3 regions of the Gordonia sp. NB41Y genome follow, and region 3 is predicted to be linked to each of the others. Evidence: predicted binding sites of a transcription regulator. Region 3 holds the regulator's gene; each other region holds the start of a gene.
What was found. Region 3 encodes LexA, which represses DNA repair genes until DNA is damaged. Its sites were predicted from a motif close to CGAACANNTGTTCG; they were not measured.

Region 1: a site for LexA is predicted at 2,988-3,001, ahead of Q9K23_RS17740 (HNH endonuclease signature motif containing protein). Genes of this name have one in related genera too.
Region 2: a site for LexA is predicted at 2,474-2,487, ahead of Q9K23_RS07855 (HNH endonuclease signature motif containing protein). Genes of this name have one in related genera too.

The regions. Positions count from the first base shown of each region.
Region 1 is NZ_CP132196.1:4,093,941-4,099,397, forward strand. It holds gene Q9K23_RS17725 (acyl-CoA dehydrogenase family protein) at 1-973, opposite strand, end outside; gene Q9K23_RS17730 (AraC family transcriptional regulator) at 1,082-2,029, opposite strand; gene Q9K23_RS17735 (isochorismatase family protein) at 2,152-2,784, shown strand; gene Q9K23_RS17740 (HNH endonuclease signature motif containing protein) at 3,016-4,257, shown strand; gene Q9K23_RS17745 (TIGR03086 family metal-binding protein) at 4,977-5,457, opposite strand, start outside.
Region 2 is NZ_CP132196.1:1,859,443-1,864,899, forward strand. It holds gene Q9K23_RS07845 (CHAT domain-containing protein) at 1-520, opposite strand, end outside; gene Q9K23_RS07850 (hypothetical protein) at 482-868, shown strand; gene Q9K23_RS07855 (HNH endonuclease signature motif containing protein) at 972-2,453, opposite strand; gene Q9K23_RS07860 (hypothetical protein) at 2,580-3,785, opposite strand; gene Q9K23_RS07865 (DUF4276 family protein) at 4,995-5,457, opposite strand, start outside.
Region 3 is NZ_CP132196.1:503,455-508,911, reverse strand. It holds gene ptsP (phosphoenolpyruvate--protein phosphotransferase) at 1-1,661, shown strand, start outside; gene lexA (transcriptional repressor LexA) at 1,781-2,434, opposite strand; gene Q9K23_RS02100 (LysM peptidoglycan-binding domain-containing protein) at 2,719-3,474, shown strand; gene nrdR (transcriptional regulator NrdR) at 3,499-4,008, shown strand; gene hrpA (ATP-dependent RNA helicase HrpA) at 3,982-5,457, opposite strand, start outside.

The DNA.
Region 1 (5,457 bases), 2.1 Mb from region 3:
CCGAGGCGAACAGTTTGGCCATGCCGGCCTCCATGTCGCAGCGCTCACCGGAGTCCAGGCGTGCGGCGGCGTCGAGGAGCAGGCTGCGGGCGGCGGCGAGTTTGGTGCCCATGGTGGCCAGCATGTTGCCGACCGCCTGGTGCTGCCAGATCGGCCGGCCGAAGCTCTCCCGTTCCTGGGCGTAACGCAGCGCGTCGTCGAAGGCCGCGCGGGCGACGCCGGTGGCGCGGGCGGCCACCTGGATGCGGCCGGTTTCCAGCCCCTTCATCATCTGGGCGAATCCCTTGCCCTCGGTGCCGCCGAGCACCGCGTCGGCGGGAACGCGGGCGTCGACGAAGTTCAGCTCGCAGCTCTCCACGCCCTTGTAGCCGAGTTTGGGGAGATCCTTCGAGACGGTGAAGCCGGGGACCTTCTCGACCAGCAGGATCGACACGCCCGTGTGGGCGGGTTCGGCGGCCGGGTCGGTCTTGCACATCAGCGCGACCAGGCCGGACTTGCGCGCATTGGAGATCCAGGTCTTGGAGCCGTTGATCACGTACCCGTCACCGTCGCGGCGTGCGTGGGTCGTCATGTTCTGCAGGTCCGAGCCGCCGCCGGGTTCGGTCAGCGCCATGGTGGCGCGCAGTTCGCCGGTGGCCATCCGGGGCAGATACTTCTGCTTCTGCTCTTCGGTACCGAAGGTCAGGATCAGTTTGGCGACGACGGTGTGGCCGCCCATCGCCCCGGCCAGGCTCATCCAACCGCGGGCGAGTTCTTCGGTGACCTGGGCGTAGCAGGGCGTCGACACCTGGGCGAATCCGTACGGCTCGGGGATCGCGAGGCCGTAGATGCCCATCTCCTTCATCGTCTCGATGAGCGCTTCGGGATAGGTGTTCGCGTGTTCGAGCTCGCGGACGACCGGACGAACCTGCTTGTCCACGAACTCGCGCACGGTCGCGACGATCGCCTGTTCCTCGGTGGACAGTGTGGGCATGGAGCCTCCTGGCTGTTCCTGGGGCGTCTTCTGGCCGACCCATTCTCTATGAAACATAGACTATAGAGTTTGGCATCGGAAGTCACCCGTGGTCTGACCGTCCGCAGGTCAGGGACTGAATCGGAGCCGGTACGCCGACGGCGCGACGCCGTATCGTGCGACGAAGTTCTGGCGGAAGGTCACCTCGCTGGCGAAGCCGCAGGTGTGGGCGACCTGGCGGAGGTCGTGGTCGGTGGTCTCGAGCAGCGAGCGCGCGGCCTCGAGACGTTGCTGCACCACCCAGCGGGCCGGCGTGGTGCCGGTGCTCTCCCGGAAGTGGCGGAGGAATGTCCGCCGACTCATCCGCGCTCGTGCCGCCAGCCGGTCGACGCCGAGGTCGTCGTCGAGATGGGTGAGCGCCCAGTCGAGCACGGCACTGACCGACGTCGGGTTCCGGGTCTCGGGCAGCGGTCGCTCGATGTACTGCGCCTGCCCGCCGTCGCGATGCGGGGCCACCACCATCCGGCGGGCGACGCGGTTCGCGAGGTCGGTCCCGCGGAGACGCCGGATCAGGTGCAGGCAGGCGTCGATCGACGAGACGGTCCCGGCGGAGGTGATCACATCGCCGTGATCGATGTAGAGCACCGAGTCGTCGACGCTGCCGCACCGTCCCCGTCTGGCCAGAACGTCGGTGGCCACCCAATGGGTCACGGCACTCCGTCCGGCCAGGATGCCGGTGTCGGCGACGGCCACCGCGCCGAAACACAGACCCGCGACGACGGCGCCGCGCGCATGGGCCGCGCAGATCAGCGCGGTGAGATCGGCGTCGGGTTCGGGCCAGTGGTCGGGCCACGACGGGATGATCAGGATGTCGGCGTCGGTGATCGCCTCGGGTCCCGACACCCCGGTGAGCCCGTGCCCCTCGGCAAAGGACACGGCGTCGGGCGTCGTCGACCACAGGGTGATGCGCCAGTCCCCGGTGTCGGGGGCGAGATCGGCGGCGTCGCGGAACACCATCTGCGGTGCGGCGACGTGGAACATGCTGACGCCGTCGAACACATAGATCGCGATGTGCATCGGTTCACCTCCGTGGCGCAATCTCATCGGAAATCGGCATTCGTGCCACTTCTGGGGACGACGATACCGCCGCAGACTGCTCACACGGGCCCGAAGACGAGCCCCTGCCGAAAGGAACTCCGATGACCGCACCCCGCCGAGCACTGGTGATCGTCGACGTCCAGAACGAGTACTTCCAGCCGCCCATGCAGGTCCAGTACCCGCCGGTCGACGACTCGCTGGCCAACATCCTCCGGGCCATCGACACCGCGACCGAGCAGGGCCTGCCGATCGTCGCCCTGCAGCACACGCTTCCGGCGGAGGCCCCGGTGTACGCCGAGGGCTCGCACGGCTGGAAACTGCACCCGGAGATCGAACGGCGGGTGCGTCCGGAGTGGAAGCTGGCGACCAAACAGTTCGGTACCGTCTTCGGCGGAACCGATGTGGCCGAATGGCTTTCGCAGAACAATGTCGACACCATCACGGTGGTCGGATACATGACCAACAACTGCGACCTGGCGACGGCGGCCGAGGCGGAGGTGCGCGGGTTGTCGGCGGAGATCCTCTCCGACGCCACCGGCGCGATCCATCTGGCTAACGACGCAGGCAAGGTGTCGGCCGAGGTCCTCCACAACACGCTGATGGTGCTCTACCACTCGAACTTCGCCGCCGTCGCCACCACCGGCGAGTGGCTCGACGCCGTCAATTCCGGTGCGGCACTGGCCAAGAGCAACCTCGTCGAGTCGGCGATCTCCGGAGCGCAGGCGCAGGGATGAGAAACGGGGGCCGATGCGCCCCGATCTGATCGACGCGGACGTCCTCGCCACGGCGAGGGCGTCCGTCTCGTCTCCCCGTCACGTTCGAGACCGATGTCCGCAACCACAACCGACAACCCCACGGGTGAACCCGAACCCCCGGGGTGAACAGCTTTCACAACTTATCCACAAATATTGTTCTGCTTGGTAATTCGTCTGATGCTCGCACATGCATTCGCTACAATGGAACGCATGCAGGGGGAGCTGGAGACCATTCTCGACGCACTCATCGATTGTCGTTTCGACGACGATCCGACCGGGCCGGTCGTGTTCACGGATATGCGGACACTGGTCACCATCAGGAATGTCGTGGATGCGTTGTCCGCGGCCGGGGCCGGGCACTTGGATCGGCTGGGGGTGGCGCAACGGCACGGGCACAAACCGATCGCCTTGTTGATCGAGATGGGGTACGCGCCTTCGGTGGCTGCGCGGATGCAGCGGATCGGGACGTCGGCGGTGGTGGAACGCACGCTGAAACATGCTGCCGACGGCGCGATCTCGGGTGAGCATGTGGATGCGATCGTGCGTGGGCTCAACCAGATCGGGTTACGTGCCGGGGAGGCGCCGGATGCCGAGACCTGGGCCGAGTTCGAGGGTGATCTGTTGGCGCAGGTGTTGTCCGGGGCGAAACCTGCTGAGGTGATGGCACGAGCACACCAGTTGGGGGACCATCACTCGTCGGATGCCGAGGGTGGACGCCCGGCGAAAGAGGACCGCAATCTGAATGCCCTGGATATCGGGCGAACTGATGATGGGCGGGTCGCCGTCTCGGGGAGTCTGGATGTTGTTGTCGGGGAGAAGCTCACGACCGCGATCGAAAAGCTGTCGGCGCCGGTCCCGCAACCGGATGGTTCGAAAGATCCCCGCGACGCACCCCGACGCCGCGCTGACGCCCTGGAGATGGTCCTTGACGTGGCCGCCGGTGCCGGGGAACGGTCGGTGACCGCGCTACCGTCGACGTTGATCAACCTGTCGGTCCCCGCGGATACACCCGACAAGTCGGAATTGGCGTTCGGTGGATCGATCACCCACAACACTCTGCTGGAAACCAGTTGTGATGGTGTGGTGGTGATGACGATCGTCGACGGTGAGCGGGTGCCGTTGGATATGGGCCGGTCGAAACGGTTGTTCACCGCCAGTCAGCGGCGTGCGTTGTTCGAGCGGGATCGGTGTTGTATCAAGTGTGGTGCCCCGGCATCGCGCACTCAGGCCCATCATATTGCGCATTGGTCGGATGGCGGTGCCACCGACCTGGCCAACGGGTGTTTGTTGTGTGCGTCGTGTCATGCCGATGTTCACCACAACGGATGGGACGTCTACATGGGTCCGGATGCGCATCCGTGGTTGATCCCACCTGAGGTGGTGGACCGGCGTCGTCGTCCGATTCCGGCGTACAACCGGCGGTTTGCTGATGAGTTGCCGAATGCTGCCTGACTTTTTGTAGAAGCTTGTGTTCTTTGAGAACTTCATAGAGATTCGGGTTGGGTGTCGGAGCCTCCGTTGGTTGGGTTGGCGAGTTCGGCCGGCGGAGGTTTCGACACGTCTCGTCGCTTCGCTCCTCGTCGGCTCAACCACCAACGGAGCGTGGCTAATTGAGCTGAGCCCTCTTACATGATTGAGCCGCGCCTACCTTGCTGATTGAGCCGCACCTTCTACGATGATTGAGCCGGGACCGAGCGTAGCGAGGACCCGTGTCGAAATCTCCGCAGCCTACGTTGGGTGGTGACCACCTCAGAGGTGGTCGGGTTGGTGACGTCGGCTGTCGGAGGTTTCGACTCGACTTGTCGCTGCGCTCCTCGTCGGCTCAACCACCAACGGCTGCTTGCTGATTGAGGTGCGCCTTCTACGATGATTGAGCCGGGACCGAGCATCGCGAGGACCCGTGTCGAAATCTCCGTAGCCGACGTCGGGTGGTGACCACCTCAGAGGTGCTTGCGTTGGCGACGTCGGCTGTCGGAGGTTTCGACTCGACTTGTCGCTGCGCTCCTCGTCGGCTCAACCATCAACGGCTGCTTGCTGATTGAGCCGGGACCGAGCGTAGCGAGGACCCGTGTCGAAATCTCCGCAGCCGACGTCGGGTGGCGAGCACGTCGGAGGTGGTCGGGTTGGCGAGCCCGGCCGGCGGAGGTTTCGACACGAACCACTGGGGATGCCTACACCCAGCCGTCGCTGGGCCGGCCGGCCCAGTTGGCGAGTCGCTCGGTGGGGCCGGCCTGGGGGCGCGGAGTGACCACCGCGGCGAACGGGACCTGGTCGTCGGCACGGATCTCGGCCGGGATGAACCTCTGGGCGATCTCGATCGTCGTGGCGACGACCTCGGGATCGGCCTCGGGGTTCTGTCCGGTGGCGACCGCGAGATCCCATCCGTGGACCAGGGATTCGTTGACATATCCCCACAGCGCACCGGCACCCGGGACCGTTCCCCAGGGAACGGTGACCGGAGCGGCGAGTTTGGCGTCGTCGGCCCACAGCTCGATGGCCTCGGCGACGGTGGCGGCGTAGGTGTCGACGTCGAAGACATCGGCGACGGGGTGAACGGCGAAGACGTCGGCACCCGACCCCAGCGCGACGGCCCGTCGGGCGGTGCCGATCAGGTGCGAGGCGAGTGTTCGGACGTCGAACTCGGTGCATGGG
Region 2 (5,457 bases), 1.4 Mb from region 3:
GCAGCTCCGGGCCCACGAGCTCACGGAGGGGACCAGCAACGCCGAGGAGGTGATCGGTGTCCCCCAGAGTCGAGATGATCCCGAACCGCGATCCCGTCGGGTTGCCGGTTGGCTGTGCGCCACGTGAGGCGATCAGTGACCGAAGGCTCGGCGCATACGACGAGACAACCCGATCGACGAGCCATCCCGATGACGGCGATCCGGCGGCGTGAATCGGGAGCACCGCGAGCGGTCCCGTGGGGCTCCACCACACGCGCGATGTCCTGTCGACCAGGTACTTCCCCAGAGGCTCGACGAGCACGTCCCACAGCCACGAAAGAGTGTCCGCGAGATCCTCGTTCAGCTTGATCCGAGCCTGGTACTGCGCCTCCGTCGCGTCGCGGACGCCACGCGCAGCAGCGGGTGAGCGCGATGTGTTGAATTCCCTTCGCGCAGAATCAATGCCATTCAGCGTCGCGGTATGCCATACAAGATTCTCGAAATGGCGGGCAGTGCGCCGCTGCGCATCCTCGAGAGTCATGTCGGCAAGTGGTACGACGTCGATGGCGCCGTCGGCGACCACCAACGCGTCACATCGCCATCGACTCACGTTCACGACGATCACCGGCCCGTTGACACCCGCAGTCAGCAGATCGTCAACATCAGGCGGATCGAAGAACGTCTCGAAGCCGTCGAGCGACCGGATCTCGTCGACCAGCTCATCCCACTGCCGAGCGAGCACCCGGCGGCGATCGGAGTACGGCTCGTCGATGGTCATCGGATGAGACTAAGTGATCCTGAGGTGGAGGGGATATGGCTTCTGATGATCACCCATCATCTGGCTCCACCTATCCACTCGATGGCACTGTCAACTCCGGCAGCAATGTAATCCCTTGCTGCCGAGCGCGTCACTCCGCCGCCGATGGGAACGAGGTCGGCGAGCTACTCGTACGGGACGCCGACGTGACGGTCTTGTGTGTTCCGCGGAACACTCACGCCGCCACAGTCCGTTGTTCTTCTTGTTCCACGGCACGTTGGCGCGCTGCCCGCAACGCCCAGTTGGCATAGATGACGTCGGTGGCGTGCACGAGGTCGAGTCGGCGGCCACCACCACGCGGGGATACGGCGTCCGCCGATATCCGGGGGTTCGGCCTCCATCCCGGAGGCGCCGCGGTGGGTGGTGGTGTCGCCGACATCTCGGTGCCATCCGGTGCACGAAAGACGAACTGCTGCATACCGAGCGCCTCGATACCGAACTCGCCACGATGCAACGCACGATGATGCTCGGAGCACAACAGGATCAGGTTGTCGAGATCGGTACGGCCCCCGAGCGCCCACGCGACGACATGGTGAATGTGCAAGTGCCCGGTACGCTCACAGCCCGGGGTCTGACACGTGTGATCGCGCTGAACGATCGCCTTGATCTGGGTCAGCGTCGGCCGCCTCCGCTTCCGCCCGAAGTTCAGAACCGCACCGTTTCTGTCGTGGGTCACCTCGCGCACTGCAGCCGAACACGCAAGTTCTGCGGCCTCCGCCTCGGACAGCGCGGGACCGTGCTCCAGGTGTGGGTCGACGAGACCCGTGTCGGTGCCGTCGCCTTTGGCCAGTGTCGGGGTGAGGTGATCGTCGCCCATGTGCACGATCACCTCGGCAGTCGGCGCGAGCTCCGGAACCTCGATGGAGCTCTGCGCGATACCGGCCATCACCAACACCGCCGGTGCGATCTCCGACGGAACGTTGCGCCACAGCTGTTTGTCGCGCTGGATGCGCTCATAGCGATTCGTCGGTTCGGTGACGGTCTCGGCGACCTGCTCGTACGCGGCTGCGGTCTCGGGGTCCTCCAGATCCAAGGGTAGGTCCGGGTCACCATCGACCCGGGTGCGCTCGTACTCGGCGCGCGTCACGCCGGCAAGGAACTGTGCCGCATCACCAGCCGTGAGATGCATCGAGACCGAGAGGCTGCCATCGTCGTGCCACTTCCACGAGCCGGTCGACTGAGTGAACTCGGAGCGTTCCCCGGAACGCCGCCGGTCGATCGTGCGTGTCGCCCGGACCAGGTCTTCGACCTGCTTGGCGGTCGAGGCCATCGCGATGTTGACCAGCTCGCGTTCCCGAATCGGTGTCGCGACCCGCGTGATGGCACGAACCTTGGAGTACGAGAGCCTCCCCTGCCCAAAGGCTTCGGTCACCAACGGCAACTCCGCCAACGCCCGCGCCACCCGCAGATACTCGTGCGCCGTCCGCCTGGAGATACCGGTCCGCCACGACAACCAGTGCACACACGACGTCACGCCCACCGCATCAGCCCACGCACGACGTTTGTCGAACTCGGCCAGATACGCCAGGAACTGCGCCGTCATCGCGGTGATCTGCGAGGCGTACCCGACCAGCCGATCGCCGAGTTCGGTCCGCGACAGATCCTCCGGTGGCGTTCCGTCGAACAGCACCTCGACGTCGGCAGATGATGTGAACATGAACCCGCACCCCCAGTTGTCGAACTGATGTGCGCAATCCTACGAGCGAGCACCGACAGAAGTGTTCCGCGGAACACTCACGCACATCAGCGTCTCATCACAGGCTGACGAGTGACCGGGTGGTCGCTACCACCGAATCCACGAGCCGAGAATTGCCGACCCGAGATCGGCAGTGACAGTCCCGACCGCCTGAGCTGCGGCCAGCGCAGCCTCGCCGGGATGGTCCTGCGCGTACGCGAAGGTGTCGTCGGCAGAACTCCAGTCGGTGTACGTCGCCTGCTCGGCCACGTAGCTCCATGTCGTGACTGCGGCACCACCCAGGAACACCGGGACTCCGATGAACCTACCGATTGCCGTACCGGACTTGACCAGCGTCGACCCCGCGTTCATCACCAGGTCACCGCCTGCCTGTAGGCCTTGCCAGAATGCCCCGGCAACATTGCCGTCGGCGAGGTTCAGTCCGATCGCGATGGCATCGGCTGCGTTGCCGATCTTTCCCCATCCGAAGATCGCGGCAAGGTTGCCTACGCCATTGATCATGTCATTGAAGGCGCTGCCGCGCAGAATGGCGTTGACCTGCTGCATCGGACCGTCACCGGCTGAGAATCCGAAATCACGGATCGGCGACCGCTTTGGTTCCACGCCGACTTCATCGATGATCGTCTCGGGATCGACACCTGCCGACACACCGGTGTAGTACGTGAAAGTCACCGACTCTCCGGGAGCAAGATCGCCAACCTGGAACACGATGCCGATCGCGTCGTCGGATGTGGTCGTGTATCCGGTTCCCTGACTTCCCGACGCATACTCATACGGGTTGTAGTTCCTGAAGCCACCCGTGTAGACCTTGGCGCGCCCGTCGGTGGAGTAGTAGTACATCACTGCCGGATGGCCGGTAGCGGTCGCATAGCCGTCCCCGGGCAAGCTGCTTGCGCTCACCATCGAGAACCGGTCGGTCGCGTACTGCCCGCCAATGGTGTTGATCGTGGAGTTGCTGCCGCCCACGGCCCGGGTGTTGTCCGGATCGATCGAGCGCATGTAGGTCACATCGGTCAGGGTCTGATCTGACGTATTGGTGATGGTGACCGTGGTCTTGACTGCGGTGTCATCGGGTTCGAACGAGTGCGTCTGCGTCACCTGCAGTACACCGTCGACCACACTCACGGTCTGGGCGCTCAGCGTGGTGTCGGTCGAGAGATCGGTGGTGGTGGACCCGGTCAACCCCGCATTCCCCGCGTTGCCGTTCAACGCACTGAAGCCACCGTAGCGACTTCCGTTGTAGCCCACCGACCATCGTTCCTCCGGCGTATCGGGTACGGCGAAGTCGAGCACATTCCCGTCACCGGTCCCGAATCCATCGAGGTCGGCGACCAACCCGATCGAGGAGCCGGGGCCATAGAAGCCGGCGGGCCGGCCGGAGCTGCCGAACGACCCCAAGGCACTGACACCCAGCTCGAGATAGGTTCCACCCAGGAACACCGCACCGTTGGAGCCGGTGTGCCGTGGTCGAGATGTGGTTGTTGTGGCGACCGGGGATGCGAGCAGAGTCGGGGTCACCGGTGCAGGCAACGGGACATCGGCGCCCTCCGACATCGCACTGATCCAGCCCGTTCCGAGCGCAGAGGACAGTCCACTGATCGCCGGAACCCGGTAGGAACCACTATTGGTCCACGCGAACCCATTTGCCTCCCAAGGTGTCACCTCCAACGCCCGACCGGTCTCGGCACCCGGCCCACGTACGGTGTCGCTGGGCACGGTCGCTGACGCGGGAACCGAACCATCGGCGTCGTCGGCCGGCGCGTCAGCTGTGGGCGGGATGGCGGGAATCTCCATCTGCGGAGCCTCGGGCTCGGCGAGAAGCTCGGGTACGTCATCCGAGACAGGAGTAGGAGCGGAGTCATCCGTCGCGTCCTCTGCGGTCGCAGCATCCTCCGCAGGCACGTCCACCGACTCCACCGGCGCAGTCTCGCCGTCGCCTTCGACGGCACCGAACGGGGTATCCGAGGTGGCGTTCCCGGCGGGCTCGCTTCCGGTACTGTCGACGGCCTCCTCCACCGAGGTTGACGACTCCGAGGCAGTATCGTCCGCGGCGTGCGCATCGCCGGCGCCGACGAACGCCGCTGCCCCGATCCCCAGGGCGAGTGCACCGGAACCCAGCCAGACCCGTGGCTCGATGCGCCTGCGCACACCAACCCCCGATCGCAGCACTACGGGATCTACTTGCGGGACAACACAACGTCGAGTGTCAATCATGAAGAATCCTGCCCGATAGACGAACTGAGAAGATGGAAACTCGCTCCGATGCGAGAGCATGGCGCCAATACTTCCGGCGCATCAGACAAACCTCAATCGTCTGAAGGTATGAATCCATCTGCGGCACCGTCACATTCGGCCCGCCGTGATTCCCTCATTCGGAGGACCATCAAGCATACGAACGGCCGATACCGATCGCCGATCATCAGGAGTGGTCATGAACAGGTGACCGTGTACCACCGCACCAACCGCGTGAGGCCAGACTCAACCGCGCATTGCCGATCTGCGCTATCTCGGCAGGTCAGCGATCGCGATGAGCGCCCGCGCCAGGCTGGGGCTACGTTCGGCAGCGGCCCGGACATCCCAACGTGTCCCGGCAAACTCGTTGATGCGAGGAACATACAGCGGACCTGTCTTTGTACCCGCCGCGACGAGGTCACCCCGAATCCCCCGTGACCTCGAGTTACGACAAAGATCGAGGACAGTCTGTTTGGCGTGTGCCAACTTCTCCGGTTCACGCGGAATCTGACTCGCTTTGACATGAAAGAACTCCGAGAAGCCGACCGTGTCCGCAAGTAGCCAGGCTTCAGTCATCGAATGAGCAATGCGCAACGCAAACCGGGAGTTCGGTGGCGTGGGCAGCGCGTCGCCGAGCGTCGCTCTGAGCTCAACGGGACACTTACCGTCGGAATCACGGAAGACGACCCAGTTGTCGTTGCGGGCTGCCGCACAATAACCAGGAATCTTCGGG
Region 3 (5,457 bases):
CGCTACAGGGCACCCCGGTGGTCGGCGGTATCGCATACGGGCCGGTGATCCGGGCCGGAGAGCGAATCGGCGCCGCCGGCGATCTCGAGACCCGCACCGAGGTCGACGAGGCAGACCGTGACGCCGAGCAGGCCCGGTTCACCGCCGCCGCGGCGGCGGTCGCCGCCCGCCTGCGCGATCGCGCCTCCCATGCATCGGGCGCAGCCGCCGAGGTCCTGATCGCCACGGCCGGCCTCGCCGAGGATCGCGGCTGGACCGGGGCGGTGGCCAAGCGCATCGCCGACGGCGCGCCCGCGGCACTCGCCGCGACCGGGGCCACCGCCCAGTTCGCGGAGATGTTCACCGCGCTCGGCGGCGTGATGGCCGAGCGTGTCACCGACCTCGAGGACGTTCGTGACCGGGTGATCGCCGAGGTCCTGGGACTCCCGGAACCCGGTGTCCCGGTACCGGAGTCGCCGTCGGTGCTCTTCGCCGACGACCTCGCACCCGCCGACACCGCCGGACTCGACCCGGCGCTGGTGACCGCCTTGGTCACGCGGCTGGGCGGACCCACCAGCCACACCGCGATCATCGCCCGCCAGCTCGGCATCCCCTGTGTGGTCGCGGTGGCCGGACTCGACGCGGTGGCCGCAGGCACCACCGTGCTGGTCGACGGCACCGCCGGCAGCGTGGAGATCGACCCGGAGCCGACGGCTGCCCGGGCGGCGGTGGCCGAGAGCCGCCGGCAGGCCGAGGTCGTCGCCGCGTGGTCGGGACCGGGCCGCACGGCCGACGGTCACGAGGTGGCCGTGCTCGCCAACGTGGCCGACGGCGTCTCCGCGCGCGCCGCGACCGGATACCCGGTCGAGGGCATCGGCCTGTTCCGCACCGAGCTGACCTTCCTCGACCGCGCCGACGAGCCGACGGTCGACGAGCAGGTGGTGCTCTATCGCGAGGTGATCGACGCGTTCCCGGGCGGCAAGGTGGTGATCCGCACGCTCGACGCCGGCTCGGACAAGCCGCTGCGCTTCGTCGACCACGGCGCCGAGGCGAACCCTGCGCTGGGTATCCGCGGAAACCGGCTGACCGCAACCCATCCCGAGATCCGGACGAATCAGCTCGACGCGATCGCCCGGGCCGCCGAGGAGTCCGGTGCCACCGCGCGGGTGATGGCACCGATGATCGCCGGACCGGCCGAGGCCGCAGACTTCGCCGCCGAGGTGCGGTCACGAGGGATGATCGCGGGGGTGATGATCGAGATCCCGTCCGCGGCGATCCTGGCATCGGCGGTGCTCGCCGAGGTGGACTTCGTCTCGATCGGGACCAACGATCTGACCCAGTACACGATGGCCGCCGACCGTATGTCGGCCGAGCTGGCCGAGCTCACCGATCCGTGGCAGCCGGCGGTGTTGCACCTGATCGAGGGTGTGGCCCGGGCCGGTGCCGACGCCGGAAAGCCCGTCGGGGTGTGTGGCGAGGCGGCCGCGGATCCGCTGCTCGCCTGCGTCCTGGTGGGGATGGGGGTGAGCTCGTTGTCGAGTGCCCCCGTCGCGGCGGCGGCCGTCGGCGCACGCCTCGGACAGGTGTCGCTGGCGCAGTGCCGTGATGCGGCCCGGGCGGCCCTGGCGACCTCGGAGGCGGCCGCCGCGCGGGCGGCGGCAGCGGCGGTCCTGGCCGGCTGAGCACGCCCTCGCCCGGCACCGTACCGGCGAGAACCGCTGTGTGAGAACGACTTCAGAAGAACTGTCCTCAGGGATGCGATTCCTGAGGGCAGTTCTCGTCGAGGTGGGTTCGCCGGGTGTCAGACCCGACGCATCACGGTGACGACCTTGCCGAGGATGACGGCGGTGTTGCCCGGGATCGGGTCGAAGAGCTCGTTGTGCGGCATCAGCCACACCTGGCCGTTGCCGCGCTTGAAGGTCTTGACGGTGGCCTCGCCGTCGATCATCGCGGCGACGATGTCGCCGTTGTCGGCCACGTTCTGCTGACGGACCACCACCCAGTCGCCGTCGCAGATCGCGGCGTCGATCATGGACTCGCCGACCACCTTGAGCATGAACAGCGATCCGTCGCCGACCAGCTCGCGCGGCAGCGGGAAGACATCCTCCACGGCCTGCTCGGCGAGGATCGGTCCGCCGGCGGCGATCCGGCCGAGCACCGGCACGAATGCCGGGGTCGGCAGACCGGCTGCGGCCGGGTCGTCGGAGGGATTCGGGTCGATCTGGTTGTCCTGCACGTTGACCGCACGCGGGCGATTGGCGTCGCGCTTGAGCAGTCCCTTGCGTTCGAGGGTGCGCAACTGGTGGGCCACCGACGAGGTCGAGTTGAGACCCACCGCATCACCGATCTCGCGGATGCTCGGCGGATAGCCGCGCTCGCGGACCGATCGGCGGATCACCTCGAGCACCTCGCGCTGACGCTGGGTCAGCGTGGCCTCGATGACCACCGGGTCGATCGCATCCGGGTTCGCCGCTGCTCGCGACGATCCCGCCCTCGACGACCCGGCCTTCGACTTCGCGCCCGACGACCCGGCCGCGCGCCGCGTCTTGTCACTCATCGCGTACGTGTCCTTTCCGTGCCGCCCCGCGTCGGCATCTTCTGTGATCGAGGTTATCCCACGTTCCCGACAACCTCAAACACCTGTTCGACGTGTTTCCACGACATTTGTCGGAGCCCCGTGATAGAACTTCGAACAACAGTTCATCGAACGCGTGATCGAGAAACGGGAGGCTCTCTCTCATGCACACAACCCTGATATCGGACCGTCCGGCGGCGGCAGCGGCCCCGTCGGCCACCCGTCCGTCCGGCACCCCCACGCCCCGACCTGCGGCGGGAGCCCGCGGCGCCGATCGGCACCCGGGGGGCCGGCGCCCCGGCGGTCGCGGTGCGGGCCGGCATCCGGCCGAGGCCGATGCCATGCGCGTCGGGCTCGAACACCGCGGTCTCGCCGAACACCGCGGTCGGATCGAACACCGCGGTCTCGCCGAACACCGCGGTCGGATCGAGCACCCGGGCGTCGAGCGGCGCGTCACGACCGCGGCCCGCAGCCGCGGTCGGGTGGTGGCGGGGCGCGGGAGTACCGAACGTGTGGGCGGCGGACGTGTGGGTGCCGGACGTGGCGGTGCCGGTCGTGTGGGCCCTGGCCGGGTGGCCTGTGCCGATGCGGTGGTGGTCCCGGTGCGCGGGACCGCGGTGTCGTCGGTCCATCGTCGGCGTCGCACCACCGCGGTCGCGGTCATGACCGGTGTCGCACTGGCGATGCTGGTGTGGATCGTCGCGATCGTCGGCTCGGACTATCAGCGCGCCACCGTCCCGTCCCCGGTCTCCACCCAGGTGGTGCACGTGCGGGCGGGGGAGTCGCTCGGGTCGATCGCCGCCCGGGTGGCCCCGGACATGCCGAGCCGGGTGGTGATCGACGAGATCGTCGAGCTCAACGACATGGCGGGCAGCGGCCTGCAGGTCGGGCAAGCACTGCTGACGCCGCGCTACCGCTGACCGGTGGGACGGTATTGTCTTTGTATGCGCTGCCCGTTCTGCAGAAACGAAGACACCAAGGTCATCGACTCGCGTGTCGCCGACGAGGGGCAGGCGATCCGTAGACGGAGGTCGTGCAGTTCCTGTGGTCGCCGCTTCTCCACCGTGGAGACCGCCGTGCTCGCCGTGGTGAAACGCAATGGCGTCACCGAACCGTTCAGCCGGGAGAAGGTCATGCGCGGTGTGCGCCGGGCCTGCCAGGGACGCCACGTCGACGAGGACGATCTCGCCCAGCTCGCCCAGCAGGTCGAGGAGGCGGTCCGCGCCTCCGGTGCCGCCGAGATCCCCAGCAACGAGGTCGGTCTGGCCATCCTCAAACCCCTGCGCGACCTCGACGAGGTCGCCTACCTGCGCTTCGCGTCGGTCTACCGGTCGTTCGACTCGCTGGAGGACTTCCAGCGCGAGATCGACGACCTGCGCGACGAGCACTCCCGGCACGGGGAGGCCGTCGGCGTCAACGGGGCCGTCTCAGCCGAGACGGTCAAGGGTTCGTAGCGCGCGCTTCTCCGACACCGGATATCGCGTGCCCAGCCGCTGGGCGAACAACCCCACCCGTAGTTCCTCGACCATCCAGTGGGCCTGTTCGTTGACCCGGTCGCGGCGGGGTGCGGGGACCTGGTCGAGGCGCTGATTCCATCGTGCGATCACCCGGTCGACGCTGGCCATCGCGTCGTGATCGCGCGTCGCGGATCCGGGCAACTGCTCCAGTCGCGACCGTGCCGCGGCCAGATATCGGGGCAGATCCTCGAGATGGGTGCGCGGCGTGGCCAGCACGAATCCGTCGAAGATCAGGTTCTCCAGCTGTTCGGCGACATCGTCGGCCGGGACCTGCCCGGAGTGGGTGTCCATCTCGCGACGCAGTGGCGCCACCTCCCGAAGCGCATCGACGGCCAGCCGCAGATAGTCCGGGGCGGCCGCGATCACCTGCGACCGCAAGCCCGACACGAGTTTCTCGAATGCCGCCGGGTCGCGCACCGCGAGAGCCGCATCCGCCGGCACGAGATCGCGGATGGCCCGTCGGGTGCAGTCGGCGAACAGCTGCGCCGATTCACGATAGGGGTTCTGGCTCAACGCGAGTCGGCCTGCCGGATCGAGCCCCGACGACGCCTTGGCGCTCAGCGGCGCGATCGCGGCGTCGAGCAGGACGATCACCGCGGGCAGATGCAGGCGTGCCGCCTCGTCGGACGATGCCGCCGTGGTGACCTCCACCCCGTCGGGACTGCCCGGATCGCCGACGACCCGCAGCGTCGGATAGCGGGTCAGTTGCTGTCCGGCGACACGGACGGTCTCACTGGCGGCGAGTGTGCCGATCCCGTCGGCGGTCCACCGCGTGTGCCGGGCGGTCGACGAGGTGGCGGCCGGAGACGCTGTGGCACCGCTCAATTCGGCCAGCGAGTCGGCCCGCGCGGTGATCTTCCCGGCCGGGTCGGCGAGGGCGAAATGCATCCGCAGGTGCGCCGGGATGCGGTCGGTGTCGAAGTCCTCGGGCCGGACCCGGTGCCGGGTGATCTCGGCGAGCTCACGGGCCAGACCGCGCGTCAGGGGCTCCGAGCGCGGCTTGAGGCGGGAGAGGGCCAATGACGCGAAGCGCTGCGCCGGTGCCATCGTCTTGCGCAGCTGCTTGGGCAGAGTCTTGACCAGCTCGGTGGCCAGCTCCTCGCGCATCCCCGGAACCAGCCAGTCGAAGCCGGCATTGCGGATGTGGGGCAGCAGCGGAGCCGGGATGACCACCGTGACACCGTCGTCGGCGGCGCCCGGCTCGAACCGGTAACGCAGCTCCAGCCGGGTGTCGCCCTGTGCCCAGATGCCGGGGTAGTCGGTGTCGGCGACGGCGATGTCGGCCGCCACGTCCTCGGGGGTGAGGTCGAGCAGCTCCGGGGTGGCCCGGCGGGCGGTCTTCCACCACGAGTCGAAATGCCGGGCCGAGGTCACCTCGGCCGGCAC